3 regions of the Microbacterium sp. Ru50 genome follow, and region 1 is predicted to be linked to each of the others. Evidence: predicted binding sites of a transcription regulator. Region 1 holds the regulator's gene; each other region holds the start of a gene.

Evidence for each region. Region 1 encodes HrcA, which represses chaperone genes, less so after heat shock. Its sites were predicted from a motif close to TTNGCACTCGNNNNNNNCGAGTGCNAA; they were not measured.
Region 2: the regulator HrcA is predicted to act here: its motif matches at 1,656-1,682, upstream of groES (co-chaperone GroES).
Region 3: the regulator HrcA is predicted to act here: its motif matches at 1,848-1,874, upstream of C3481_RS06095 (Hsp20/alpha crystallin family protein).

What each region holds. Positions count from the first base shown of each region.
Region 1 covers NZ_PQSV01000001.1:314,981-319,496, forward strand. Annotated here, with positions in the region: gene C3481_RS01400 (16S rRNA (uracil(1498)-N(3))-methyltransferase) at 1-378, opposite strand, end outside; gene dnaJ (molecular chaperone DnaJ) at 383-1,504, opposite strand; gene hrcA (heat-inducible transcriptional repressor HrcA) at 1,545-2,582, opposite strand; gene hemW (radical SAM family heme chaperone HemW) at 2,663-3,880, opposite strand; gene C3481_RS01420 (DUF1990 family protein) at 3,880-4,516, opposite strand, start outside.
Region 2 covers NZ_PQSV01000006.1:16,376-20,891, reverse strand. Annotated here, with positions in the region: gene C3481_RS15140 (hypothetical protein) at 1-408, shown strand, start outside; gene C3481_RS15135 (class I SAM-dependent methyltransferase) at 387-1,613, opposite strand; gene groES (co-chaperone GroES) at 1,757-2,053, shown strand; gene rarD (EamA family transporter RarD) at 2,176-3,117, shown strand; gene C3481_RS15120 (ABC transporter substrate-binding protein) at 3,337-4,516, shown strand, end outside.
Region 3 covers NZ_PQSV01000001.1:1,268,173-1,272,688, reverse strand. Annotated here, with positions in the region: gene C3481_RS06105 (FUSC family protein) at 1-294, opposite strand, end outside; gene C3481_RS06100 (L-serine ammonia-lyase) at 384-1,796, shown strand; gene C3481_RS06095 (Hsp20/alpha crystallin family protein) at 1,947-2,372, shown strand; gene C3481_RS06090 (HNH endonuclease signature motif containing protein) at 2,594-4,030, opposite strand; gene C3481_RS06085 (MarR family winged helix-turn-helix transcriptional regulator) at 4,218-4,516, opposite strand, start outside.

The sequences.
Region 1 (4,516 bases):
GCGCTCGACCTTCGGCCCGTTCCACCGCGAGACGCTTCGACCAGCCTGCCAGGGGATGATCGCATCGATACCCAGCTCGGTGCAGGCCTGCACCGCGAGCTCGTCGCGATCGCCCTTCGCGAGCGCCTGGATCAGCGTCACACGCCGTGCGGGCGCGGGGTGCTCGACGCGAGAGATCACGTCGATGCGCACCAGCTTGGGGTCGGCCGCCGTGACGCTTCCCTCCAGCCAGGCTCCCGCGCCGTCGCCGACGGTCACCGCCTCACCGACCCGCACGCGTCGCACGCCCGCCGCGTGGTGTGCTTCGGCGCCGGTGAGCTCGACGGACTCGCCCGGCCGCGCGATGAGCGGCGGGTCGACGAGGAAGTGCAGAGCCATGGGCTCAGCTGTTCCGGAAGCGATCGCGGAGCTTGGCGAAGAGACCCTGGTGGAACTCGGCGAGCTGCGGAGCCGGAGACTTCGTACGCTTCTTCAGCTCCTCGATGAGCGCCCGTTCCTTCGCGTCGAGGCGCGTCGGGGTGACGACGTGGACGCCGACACGCAGGTCTCCGCGCGTCGAGCCGCGAAGCGGGGTGATCCCGCGACCCTTGATGGTGAGGACATCGCCGGACTGAACGCCCGGACGCAGCTCGAGATCGACGGGACCGTCGAGCGAATCGATCGTCGTCGTGGCGCCCAGGACGGCGTCGGGCATCGACACCTCGAGCGTGGCGAGCAGGTCGTCGCCCTCGCGGCTGAACACGTCGTGCGGAGCGACCGTGACCTCGAGGTAGAGGTCGCCGTTGGGGCCGCCGGCCGGGCCGACCTCGCCGGATCCGGGAAGCTGCAGGCGCAGTCCCGTCTCGACGCCGGCGGGGATGTCGAGGGAGACGGTCCGGCGAGCCCGGACGCGTCCCTGCCCCTGGCAGGTCGTGCACGGGTAAGGGATCGTCGTGCCGTAGCCCTGGCAGACGTTGCAGGGCTGCGACGTCACGACGTTGCCCAGGAGGCTGCGCACGGTGCGCTGCACGTTGCCCGCGCCGTGGCAGACGTCGCAGGTCACCGGCTGCGTTCCGGGCTGACAGCACGAGCCCTGGCACGTGTCGCAGAGCACCGCGGTGTCGACCTCGATGTCGCGATGCACGCCGAACACGACGTCGCCCAGCTCGAGCGTGACCCGGACGAGGGCGTCCTGCCCGCGTTCGCGTCGGGAGCGCGGGCGCCCGGCACGACCACCGCCTCCGGCGCCGCCGCCGAAGAAGGTCTCGAAGATGTCGCTGAATCCGCCGAAGCCCGCGGCTCCGCCGAAGCCCCCGGCGGAGTCGCCGCCCATGTCGTAGCGCTGACGCTGTTCGGGGTCGCTGAGGACGTCGTAAGCGTGTGTGACGAGCTTGAACCGCTCGGACGCATCCTCGCCCGGGTTCACGTCGGGGTGCAGTTCTCGTGCCAGGCGTCGGTACGCCTTCTTGATCTCGTCGGGCGACGCGTCGCGCGCGACGCCCAGGACCTCGTAGTGGTCAGCCACGGATCGCCTTTCCGCCCGGAGGGGCGTGGGTGGGTGGGGGTCAGCGGGACTTCTCGTCTTCGTCGAGGAGCCGGCTGAGGTAATGCGCGACGGCGCGGACCGTCGCGAGGTTCGTCGGGTAGTCCATACGGGTGGGGCCCATGAGCCCGACCCGGGCGCGCGAGCCCGGGACGTCGTAGTCGCTCGTGACGACCGACGCCTCGGACAGCCCGTACGGCTCGTTCTCGCGGCCGATACGGGCTGCGACGCCACGGTCGTCGGCGACCATCTCGCCCATGAGCCGGAGCAGAGTCACCTGCTCCTCGATGGCCTCGAGGAGCGGGTAGATGCTTCCGCGGAAGTCGGCCTCGCGGCGGGCGAGGGTGGCCGTTCCAGCCATCACGAGCCGGTCCTGGCGGAACGTCTCGAGCTCTTCGACGAGGATCCGAGCGATCTCCCGCACCGCGTCGCCGATCGGATCGCCGACCGAGTCACCCTCCGCGAGCGCCGAGACGGCGGTGACCGCATCGCGAACGGCCGCGCCGGTGACGGCCGCGCGCAGCGTCGCCTTGGCCACGGCGAACTGCCCTTCATCGAGCACGGTCCGCACGACTCCCACGCGCTGCGAGACGCGGCCGGTATCGGTCACGACGATGACGACGAGACGTCCGCCGCCGAGGTCGACCAGCTCGAGGTGCGACACCTGGGCGCGGGCGAACGACGGATACTGCACCATCGCGACCTGGCCGGTCAGCTGAGTGAGAGCGCGCACCGTGCGGACGAGAAGGTCGTCGAGGTCGGTCGGGCCGTCGAGGAAGGTCGTGATCGCCGCGCGCTGGGCCGCGCTCAGAGGACGCAGCCCCGCCAGGTGATCGACGAAGACGCGGTATCCCTTGTCGGTCGGGACGCGTCCGGATGACGTGTGGGGCGCTGCGATGAGCTCCTCGTCCTCGAGGAGCGCCATGTCGTTGCGGATCGTCGCGGCCGAGACGCCGAAGGCGTGGCGTTCGACGATCGACTTGCTTCCCACGGGCTCGCGGGTGTCGACATAGTCCTGCACGATCGCCCGCAGCACCTGCAGTCCGCGCTCTGAGACCATGTCCGTCACCTCCTGTTTGGCACTCGATGTCTGCGAGTGCCAATTCTACCGCGTGGGCGACGCAGGGCGTCTCTTCGCGATCACTCCGTGAGCGCGCGCACGACCGCATCGGCCATGAGGCGTCCGCGCCGGGTGAGGACGACGCGACCGCGTACGGCTGCGGCGCCTTCGATGAGACCGTCGGCGATGAGGGAGGCCACGGACGGGCGTGCGTCGGCGTCCAGATCGTCGATCGCGAGTCCGTCGACGATCCGCGAACGCAGGAGCACGGACTCCAGACGACGGGCATCGGCATCGGGGCGCTCGCGTCCGGCCGCGGGTGAATCGCCTGCTGCAAGACGCTGGGCGTATGCGGCCGGGTGCTTGACGTTCCACCATCGCAGGCCCGCGAGGTGGCTGTGGGCGCCCGGTCCGTATCCCCACCAGTCGGTTCCCCGCCAGTAGGCGAGATTGTGGCGCGAGCGCTGGTCGGCCGACCGGGCCCAGTTCGAGACCTCGTACCAGGAGAAGCCGGCGACGGCGAGTCGGTCATCGGCCAGTTCGTACATGTCGGCCTGCAGGTCGTCGTCGGGCGCGGCCACCTCGCCGCGGCGGATCTGCCGCTCGAGACGGGTGCCCTCCTCGATGATCAGCGCGTAGGCGGACACATGGTCGGGCTCGAGCGCTACCGCGGTGTCGACCGAGCGCCGCCAGTCGTCGAGGCTCTCCCCCGGCGCACCGTAGATCAGGTCGACCGAGACGTCGAGTCCGGCTCCCCGCGCGGCGGCGACAGCGGTGGACACGTTCGCGGGGTCATGCGTGCGATCGAGCGCGGCCAGCACGTGCGGTACGGCGGACTGCATGCCGATCGACAGGCGCGTCACACCGGCCGCGGCCAACTCGTCGGCGACCCGCGCGCTCATCGTGTCCGGGTTGGCCTCGACGGTGACCTCCGCCCCGGCGGCGATGCCGAAGGTGTCACGTACTCCCCGCAGCATCCGCGCGAGGTCGCCGGCGGGAAGCAGCGTGGGGGTGCCGCCGCCGAAGAACACCGTCTGCGCCGGACGGCGGGGGCCGCGCTCGTCGATCACGGACGCCGACAGCGCGATCTCGCGCAGCACCTCGTCGGCGTACGCGTCCTGCCGCGCGCCCCGCAGCTCGGTGGCCGTGTAGGTGTTGAAGTCGCAGTATCCGCACCGGACCCGGCAGAAGGGGACGTGCAGGTAGACCCCGAAGGGCACGTCGGGGTCGATGACGAGGTCGTCCGGCAGGGTGCCGCCGGCCGGCACCGGATCACCGATCGGCAGTGCCGCCCCCATCAGGCGCCGGGCGTCGCGTACAGCGGCGAGATCGCGCGGAGATATCCCTGGAAAAGCAGCCGGCGCCGACGGCGGACGAGCCCCTTCAGCATGCGGTAGGCCAAGGCGGTCGGGCGGTCGAACGCTCGCACGACGAACCAGACCTCGTCGTTGTCGCGCCACTCCAGGAGGAACGACTCCTCGCCGCTGACGACGGAACCGCCGACGGTTCCGAGGGCGAACGCCACCCGGCGCGGCTCTTCGTCGACGAAGATCACGCGCAGTTCGGCATCCGCGCTCTGGCCCGCGACCCGGCCGTGGACCTGGAGCGTGGTTCCGGCTCCGACGTACGGGGTGCCGTCCGCGGCGAAGCGCTGCTCGTGCTCCATGCTGCTGGGAGCGACGGCGTTGCCCTGATCGTCGAATGCGACGCCGGTGTACATCGGTCCCGAGGCGGGCCGCACGTCGGCCACGCGCAGACCCGCCCCGCGGAGCGCGGCCCACGACATGAGAAGGTCGGCGGCGGTGTCGAAGCGTGCCTGCCCGCTGCCGATCCGCCAGGCGTCTTCGGCCGGGATGCTGTGCTCCGGCGGATACGCCATGAGGTCGTGGGCGCGCGTGGCACCGACCGCCGCGTAGTCGACGGTTTCGTCTCGG
Region 2 (4,516 bases), on a different contig from region 1:
GATGTCGCTGCGGCGCCCGAGGCCGCGCCGCTTCCGGGGGAGCACCGTGGCGGGTTCCAGCGCGAGTTCACGCAGCCGACCCCGCTGCAGTTCGTCCCCGCGGCCGAGCGACCGGCCGAGCCCGTCGTGCCCGAGCCGCGGGTCGAGTGGGCTCCGGCGCCCGAGATCCTCCCGCGGTCGGGAGCGTGGGCGCTGGCCCTGGGGATCGTCGCGCTCGCGCTGTCACTGTTCGTCGGGTGGGCGTTCCCGCTCGGCATCGCCGCCGTCGTGATGGCCGTGCTCGCCCTCCGTCACCCGTGGGAGAGTCGCACCGTGGCCGTCTGGGCGCTGGGCCTCGCGGCGCTGTCGATCCTGTACAGCGCGGGCTGGCTCGTGTGGGCGGCGGCTCAGGCGGGGCTGCTGGGCTGACTCGCGCCACCGGGCTCGTCCTCGACGCGATCCGCGAGGACGGCGACGCGGCGATCACCGATGCGCGTGAGGAACAGCGTCGCCGACGCGCTCCCCGACAGGCGCAGCTTCTTGCGGAACTGCGCCGGATCGATGTCGACGCCGCGCTTCTTGATCTCCAGGATGCCGATGTCGGCGCGTCGGAGGGCGGCCTCGATCTCACGCGGTTTGAGCGGCAGCACGTCACGAACGCGGAACGTCGTGGCGAACGGGCTGGTGCGTCCGGCGTCGGATGTCATGTACGCCGTCCCACCGGCGAGCATGCCGGCCTCGAGCGCGCGGGCCACGTCGCCGATCAGGCGCGCACGGATGACGGCGCCGTCGGGCTCGTGCAGGTAGGCGCCGAGGTCGCGGGGGTCGGCGTCGGCGGTGTCGGCGGGCGCGGTGAGCTCGGCGGCACGGTCGCCGCGCAGAACGAGGGCCGAACGGCGCACGCCCGCGCGGGCGAGGGAGCCCGACCACACCACCAGCTCGATGGTCGAGCCGTCCGCGCTGATCCACTGCGCCTCGCCTTCCGGCGGGAGGTCGTCGCGGTCGAACGCGGGCCCGAGCTTGATCCCTGTCGGCATCCGCCGCGCGAGGTCGAAGGCCCAGTCGAGCGACGGCGTGTAGTCGGATGCCGCGACGCGCCGCGTCTCGCTGTGGCCCGAGGTGCGGCGGGCGGGATCGAGCCAGACCGCATCGATACCGTCGAGATCGGTCTCCTCGGCGCGGCCGTGGCGCACCCGGGCGGACGAGCCGAACGGGGCGAGGTTGTAGGCGGCCAGGGCGGCGGTGATCTCGTCGGCGTCGACGGCCAGAACCTCGAGCCCTATGCCCGCGAAGCCGAGTGCGTCGCCGCCGATCCCGCAGCCGAGGTCGGCGACCCGCGCGATGCCGGCGTCGCGGAACCGGCCGGCGTGGCGTGCGGCGACCGCGAGACGCGTGGCCTGCTCGAGACCCGCGCGGGTGAACAGCATCCGGTCGGCGAACGGACCGAACTTCGCCCGCGCGCGCTCGCGCAGCCGGGCTTGACCGACGACCGCCGACACGAGGTCGGGGGAGAGGCCTTCGCGCCGCAGCCGTGACACGGCCGATGCGGCATCCGCGGTCGAGGAGATCCGGAGGGTGTCGACCAGACGGAGTCCCTCGGGGGTCAGCAACGCGGAGAGCTCGGCGTGATCCACCACGACAGCCTACGCGCGGGGTCGGATCGATGCCGCGGCAGGTTGGCACTCGCGTTGCGTGAGTGCCAACGTCCCCCTAGACTCGGAGTTGGCACTCTCAGGGTGAGATTGCCAACAAGTCTTGTCGAAGAAAGAGGTAGACCGTGTCGGTTTCCATCAAGCCGCTCGAGGACCGCATCGTCATCAAGCAGGTCGAGGCCGAGCAGACCACTGCGAGTGGTCTGGTCATCCCCGACACCGCCAAGGAGAAGCCCCAGGAGGGCGAGGTCGTGGCGGTGGGCCCCGGCCGCATCGATGACAACGGCAACCGTGTTCCGCTCGACGTCGCCGTCGGCGACCGCGTGATCTACAGCAAGTACGGCGGAACCGAGGTCAAGTTCGGCGCTGACGAGTTCCTCGTGCTCTCGGCGCGCGACGTCCTCGCCGTCGTCGTCCGCTGACGCAGAGCTCTTCCACGAAGGCCCGGGTGCACCGCATCCGGGCCTTCGTCATGGCAGGCGCGCGGCGGCGGATGGCAGTCCGCGACCGGCGCAGCATGTCATGACCGTCCTATGCTTGGCTCGTGACACCCCTCGATCCCGCCCGTGAACGCTCTCTCGGCGGGATCTACGCGTTCTCGGCGTACGTGCTGTGGGGCTTCATGCCCCTGTACTTCCTCACGCTCGCCCCGATGGGCCCGTTCGAGGTCGTGTCGTGGCGCATCCTGTTCTCGCTCGTCTTCTGCGCGATCCTTCTCACGGTGCTCCGCGCCTGGGGCAAGCTGATCGCGATCCTGCGCACGCCGCGCCTCGTGCTGTGGACCATCGTGGCCGGCCTGCTCATCTACGTGAACTGGCAGGTCTTCCTCGTCAGCACCCTCACGGGGCACGTGATCGAGGGGAGTCTCGGGTACTTCATCAACCCGATCGTCACGGTGCTCCTCGGCGTCCTCGTCCTGAAGGAGCGGCTGCGGGTGGCGCAGTGGGTCGCCATCGGCATCGCCGCCGTCGCCGTCGGCGTGATCGTCGTCGGCTACGGAGCCTTCCCGTGGATCGCGCTGACGCTCGCCGCGAGTTTCGGAACCTACGGCCTCGTGAAGAAGCAGATCGGGCCGTCGGTCGACGCCGTCAGCGGCCTGACGCTCGAGTCGCTCTGGCTGGCGCCGGTCGCGATCGTTCAGGCGATCATCGTCGCGCTCACCGGCGGGCTGGTGTTCGGCTCGGTGAGCCCCGGACACACCGCGCTGGTCACCCTCGCGGGTGTCGTCACCGCCGTGCCCCTGCTCTTCTTCGCCGCCGGCGCCCGGCGCAGCAGCCTCACGGTGATCGGCCTGCTCCAGTTCGTCGCGCCGATCCTGCAGTTCATCACGGGAGCCTGGATCCTCGGCGAGCCGATGCCGCTCGAGCGATGGATCGGCTTCGGGCTCGTCTGGCTCGCCCTCGTCGTGCTGAGCGTCGACTCTCTCCGGGCCGCACGTCGCCCGAAGCGCATAGACGAGGCATCCGACGTCGCTCCCGTCGTCTGAGGCTCCCGCTTCGCATTCCGGCTCGTCGGCTCGGCGCGATGACGGTCGTGACAACGGTCCCAACCGCGGAATGACAGGCCGCACGCGAGGCCGCAGATAACGATTGGGTCGCGTAACAGACCGTTAACACATCGCAACATCGCCGACGCGGACGCGCCACTAGGTTTGACCCAACCTCGCGGGGCTTCGGTGCCGCGTTCCCACTCATCAAGGAGCACAATGGGCGTTCTCACCCGTTCCCGCACCGCGAAGGTCCTCGGCGGTATCGCCGTGATCGGCGCGAGTGCCCTCGTCCTCGCAGGCTGTGCCGGAGACAGCGAACCCGCTGCGTCGGGCGACGCCGGCGGGAACACCTCGGCCGATTTCCCCATCGACTGCGAAGCGGCCGAGCCCGCGTCGTACACGCCGGAGTACACCTCGACCTCGACGGGTCCCGGCACCGACCTCACCTACACGATCGGCACGGCGCTGCCCGTGACCGGCAACCTCGCGTTCCTCGGCCCGCCGGAGATCTCGGCGACCGAGTTCGCCGCCTCCGAGATCAACGCCGCGGGCAAGGGCATCACGATCGACCTCAAGCAGGGCGACTCGGGTGACACCGACAACAAGGCGTACGAGACGGAGATCCCCCGACTGCTGGGCGAAGGTGCCACGGCGATCATCGGAGCGGCATCCTCGGGCACGTCGCTGCAGTTCATCGACCAGGTGATCGCGGCCAACGCCATCCAGTTCTCGCCCGCCAACACCTCTGCCGCGTTCACCGGGTACAAGGACAACGGCCTGTACTGGCGCACCGCTCCCTCCGACGTGCTGCAGGGAGAGGTGCTCGGCAACCTGATCGGCGCCGACGGCAACGAGACGCTCGGCATGATCGTGCTCAACGACGCCTACGGAACCGGCCTCGCGTGCTTCACCAAGGCCGCCTTCGAGGCCGCCGGCGGCGAGGTCGTCGCGACCTCGCTCTACAACACCGGTGACACGAACTTCTCGGCCCAGGTTGAGGACGTGCTCGCGGCCGGCCCCGACGCGATCGCCCTCATCACGTTCGAAGAGGTCAAGACGATCATCCCCGAGCTCATCGGCGCCGACGTGTCGCCCGAGCAGCTCTACCTCGTCGACGGCAACCTGGCGAACTTCGGCGATGACTTCGAGGCCGGCACGATGGCCGGCGCGAAGGGCACCTACCCCGCCGTCGACCCCGCGTCGATCGCAACCTTCCGCGACAACCTGCAGGCGTTCTGGACCGGTGCCGGCAACGCCGAGCTGCAGGACTTCACCTACGGGCCGGAGTCGTACGACGCGGTCGTGCTGCTCGCCCTCGCCGCGCTGCAGGCCGGATCGACGGCCGGCCCCGACGTCGCGGCGAACCTGCAGGCGGTCTCGGGCGGCTCCGGTGACG
Region 3 (4,516 bases), 950 kb from region 1:
CCACAGTCCCGCGAGGCCGATCGCGATGCCGATGGCCAGGCCTCCCAGCGCTTGCAGGCCCGCCTTGGCGGAGTCGGCGATCGTCGGGTACATGCTCACGAGAACGCCGAGCGGCGCGTAGTAGGAGTACTCGTCGTGCGCGAACGGCACATACGGCGCGAGGTACCAGGCGATCGCGGCGGCGAGGGCCGCCTTGCCGGCGAGCAGAAGGCGCGAGACCGCGAAGGCCTCGCCACCCGCGGTGCGCGCGGCTGCCTTGAGCGATGCCAGACGGGGGTGGGATGGGGTGGTCATCGGTCGCGACGATAGGCGCGTGGCGTATCCGTCGGCAGGCCCTTGACGTCGCCCGGTGCGTACGGCAGATGCTGGCGTAGCCTGGAGGTGTGAGCGCTTACGTCTCGGCGTTCGAGCTGTTCTCCATCGGTGTAGGACCCTCGAGCTCCCACACGGTCGGCCCGTTGCGCGCCGCCCGAGCTTTCGCCGTCGGGCTCGAGGCCGCCGGCAGGCTGCCCGAGGTCGTGCGCGTCGGTTGCGTGCTGTACGGGTCGCTCGGAGCGACCGGCATCGGGCACGGCACTCCCGACGCGGTGGTCGCGGGGTTGCAGGGCCACGCGCCCGAGACGGTCGATCCCGATGCGGTCCGCGCGGCGTGGACGAGCTGGACGGACGGCTCACCTCTGCTGCTCGCAGGCCGGCATCCGGTGCCGTTCTCGCGAGGCGATGTGACCTTCGAGCCGCGGACGCGACTGCCGGAGCATCCGAACGCGATGACGCTGAGCGCGTGGGATGCCGCCGGCCATCTCGTCGCGTCGGACACGTATCTCTCGGTCGGGGGTGGCTTCATCCGCCGGGCGGGGGCAGACGCCGCTCCGCGGGGAGCGGGAGGCGGACCGAGCAGCGATGTCGCGTGGCCGTACCGGTTCAGCACGGCGGCCGAGCTGCTCGAGCTGTGCGAGCGCGACGGGGTGAGCATCGCCGGGCTCGCGCGCCGCAACGAGGAGGTGCTTCGTCCCGAGGCTGAGGTCGCCGCGGGGCTCGACGCGATCTGGGATGCGATGTCGGGGTGCGTCGATGCGGGCTTGCGTGCCGAGGGCACGTTGCCCGGGATGCTGCGCGTGCGGCGGCGCGCGGGCGCGATGCGTGCGCAGCTCGAGGCGGCCGAAGCCGCGGGTGGGCGGGAGCTCCCGGGGGAGTGGCTGGGTGCGTTCGCGCTCGCCGTCAACGAGGAGAACGCGTCGGGCGGACGCGTCGTCACCGCGCCCACCAACGGGGCCGCGGGGATTGTTCCCGCGGTGGCGATGTACTGGTGGCGGTTCGCGGCGGAGTCGCGCCTGGCCTCGGAGGATCTCGACCGTCGGCGCGGGATTCGGCGGTTCCTGTTGACCGCGACGGCGCTCGGCTCGCTCTTCAAGGCCAACGCCTCGATCTCGGGTGCGGAGGGCGGGTGTCAGGCCGAGGTCGGGTCCGCGTGCGCGATGGCGGCCGGGGGCCTGACGGCGGTCATGGGTGGCAGCAACGCGCAGATCGAGAACGCGGCGGAGATCGCGATGGAGCACCACCTCGGGCTCACGTGCGACCCGGTCGGCGGTCTCGTGCAGATCCCGTGCATCGAACGCAACGCGATCGCCGCGTCGACGGCGGTCACCGCTGCGCGCCTCGCGCTGCGGGGCGACGGGCAGCACTACGTCTCGCTGGATGCCGTCGTCGAGACGATGCGGCAGACGGGGATCGACATGTCACACAAGTACAAGGAGACGAGCGAGGGCGGGCTCGCCGTCAACGTCGTCGAGTGCTGAGAGGCCCTTCCGCGCCCCGTCTCCGGGGCGCTGTTCGCCGTGCGAGAACCCTTGGCACTCGATGGGGGAGAGTGCTAATCTGAATGCAGTTGAGCCGACAGGGCTCAACTTCCAGATCTCAACATGAAGCATCAGAGAAGGGAAAGATCGATGGCTACTTACGACCCGTTCCGCGACCTCGACCGCATTGCCTCGAGCCTCTTCGACACGCGCCGCGGCCCCCGTCGCATGCCGATGGACCTCTACCGTGACGGCGACCACTACGTGATGACCGCCGACCTGCCGGGCATCGACCCGGGCTCGGTCGACATCGACGTCGACGGCCAGCTGCTGACGATCCGCGCCGAGCGCACGCTCACCAGCGGCGACGGAGTGAAGTGGATCACGCGCGAGCGTGAAGCCGCGAGCTTCCTGCGCCAGCTGAACCTCGGCCAGGGCGTCGACACGGAAGGCATCGCCGCGACCTACAACAACGGCGTCCTGACCGTGACCATCCCGGTCAGCGAGAAGGCCAAGCCGCGCAAGGTCGAGGTCACGACCGACGCAGCCGCGCCGGTGGTGCCGATCGAGAACTGATCGCGCAAATCCGCGTTCGCACGACGGGCGGCCGCAGCTCCCTCGGGGGCGGCGGCCGCCCGTCGCGTGCGGGTCGGTGCCGAATGCGTCGCGGATGCGCGGATGCGCGGATGCGCGGATGCGCCGATGCGTCGCGGCTGAGGAGATGCGTCACCGGTGACCAAAGGCGCGCGAGTCCGTCGTGCCCGGCCTCGGAACGTGCGCGGACACACGCCCCGAACTCAGAACGGTGGAGGTTCGTCCGTCGGTGGCCCGCCGCTTCCGGCATCCCGTGGCGGGCTCGCGGTGTCGATGGCGAAGCAGACGGCCGGTATGGGGACGTCTTCGCGGTAGGTCCTGCCGAGGGGTGAGGTCCATTCGAGAACCCCGCCTCCGATCTGTCTGACCTCCCACTTGGTGAACTGCTTCATCGAGTGGTGTCTTTGGCAGAGGTGGGCGAGGTTGAAGATGTGGGTGTGGCCGCCAAGGGCGTAATCGATCGTGTGGTCGATCTCGCACCGGATCGCGGCGCGCCGGCATCCGGGGAACCGGCAGTGCTGGTCCCGCACCATCAGGAGTTTCTTCATCGATGCGGTGGGCCGATAGGTGTCGATCTCGACCGGTGTGCGGATGACCGGGTCGATGAAGAGCCGGTCCCATTCGCTGACCTGCCCGGCGAGTCGTCGGACGGTGTCGGCATCGACGAGCCCGGCCCCGACGGCTTCGGCGGGGTTCTCGTCCTTGCCCATCAGTGTCCCCGCGGCGACGGCGACTTGCACGCGTGCCCGGATCGCCCCCAGCCCACCGGCCCGGTCGGTCCCGTAGGTCGGGTCGACCACGGGCGCGCCGCCGAGAACGAGGTCGCCCAGGATGTCCGCGCGCAGCTGGTCCATCGTCCGGGTATCGGCGGGCTCGCCCGCTTCTGCGGCATCCGCCGCCGAACTCTCCCCGGCATCCGCGCCGGCGCCCCGGCCAGCGGCATCCGCCCCGCCCGCCCCGGCACCGCCAGTGCCCGCGACCCGGGCGTCCTTCACCGACTGTCCCATCTGCGTGAGCCGGTCGAGCATCCCCGCCGCGATCACCGTGGGCAGACTGGCGACGAGGTTCGACATTCCGTCGGTTCCGTGGAACACGCGCACGCACCGTTCCGCGACCGCGGTCTTGTGCCGCTCTGTGAACGTCTGCGTATGCAACCGGGCTGCCAGGGTCTCCAGCGCACCCCGCACGCGGGAGGGCACATCCCGCTCACACACCCCGATCGCGGCCTCCGCGAACGAATCCCGCATCGCAGCCGGCACCCCCGCGCCGACGCGCACCACCAGATCCACGTGTCCGCATTCGATCCGCCGCTGCACCCACGCGTCGAACACAGTGGGGTAGTCGTCGATGACCGTCATCGCGTGGTCGATCTCACCCTGCAGCCGGCGGTCGGTCAGCCGGGCCATCCCGGCCGCTTCGGCTGCCACCGACCGCAGCTCCATATCCGACGCCATGCCGCGCACGCCGTCGCGGCGCGCGTTGTGCAGGGCGGCGTGGCCCAGATCGGCCAGCGCCCGAGTGCGGGCGATGTCAGCGGCGTGAGAGAGGTCGAGCGCCTCCGCGTACCGCGAGAGAGCGAGCGCCTGCGACGGTGTGGGGGCCTCGCGTCCCACTTCGCCACCCACGCCATTCGCTGTCATGTTCCCATGATGCCAGCAAGGTACGACATGTGAGTCGGACCTATGTTCGGTCAAAGAATGTCGGGTCACCGTCCCGCCTGGGGAGGAATCGACACCGCACGACGCCCCACGACACCGCGTGACGCCCCACGACGCCGCACGACGCCCCACGACACCGCGGGACGCCGCCCGACCGCTCCGCCGGGCGTCAGGGCAGGCGGCGCAGCTTCGTCGTCAGCTGCTCGAGCTGCTCCAGCTCCTCGGTCGACAGCATCGACATCCGCTCGGCGATGGAGCGACCGTGGGCCGCAGCGAGCCGGCGGAAGGCTGAGACGCCCTCCGGGGTCGCGGTGAGCATCGCGCCGCGACCGTCGGTGGGGTCACCGCACTTGGTGATGAGGCCGCGCGAGACCATCCGGTCGACCAGGCGCGACACGCTCGGCTGGCTGATGAGCATGTTGGCCGTGACATCGCGCAGCCGCGCCCGATGACCGGTGCCGCGCACGA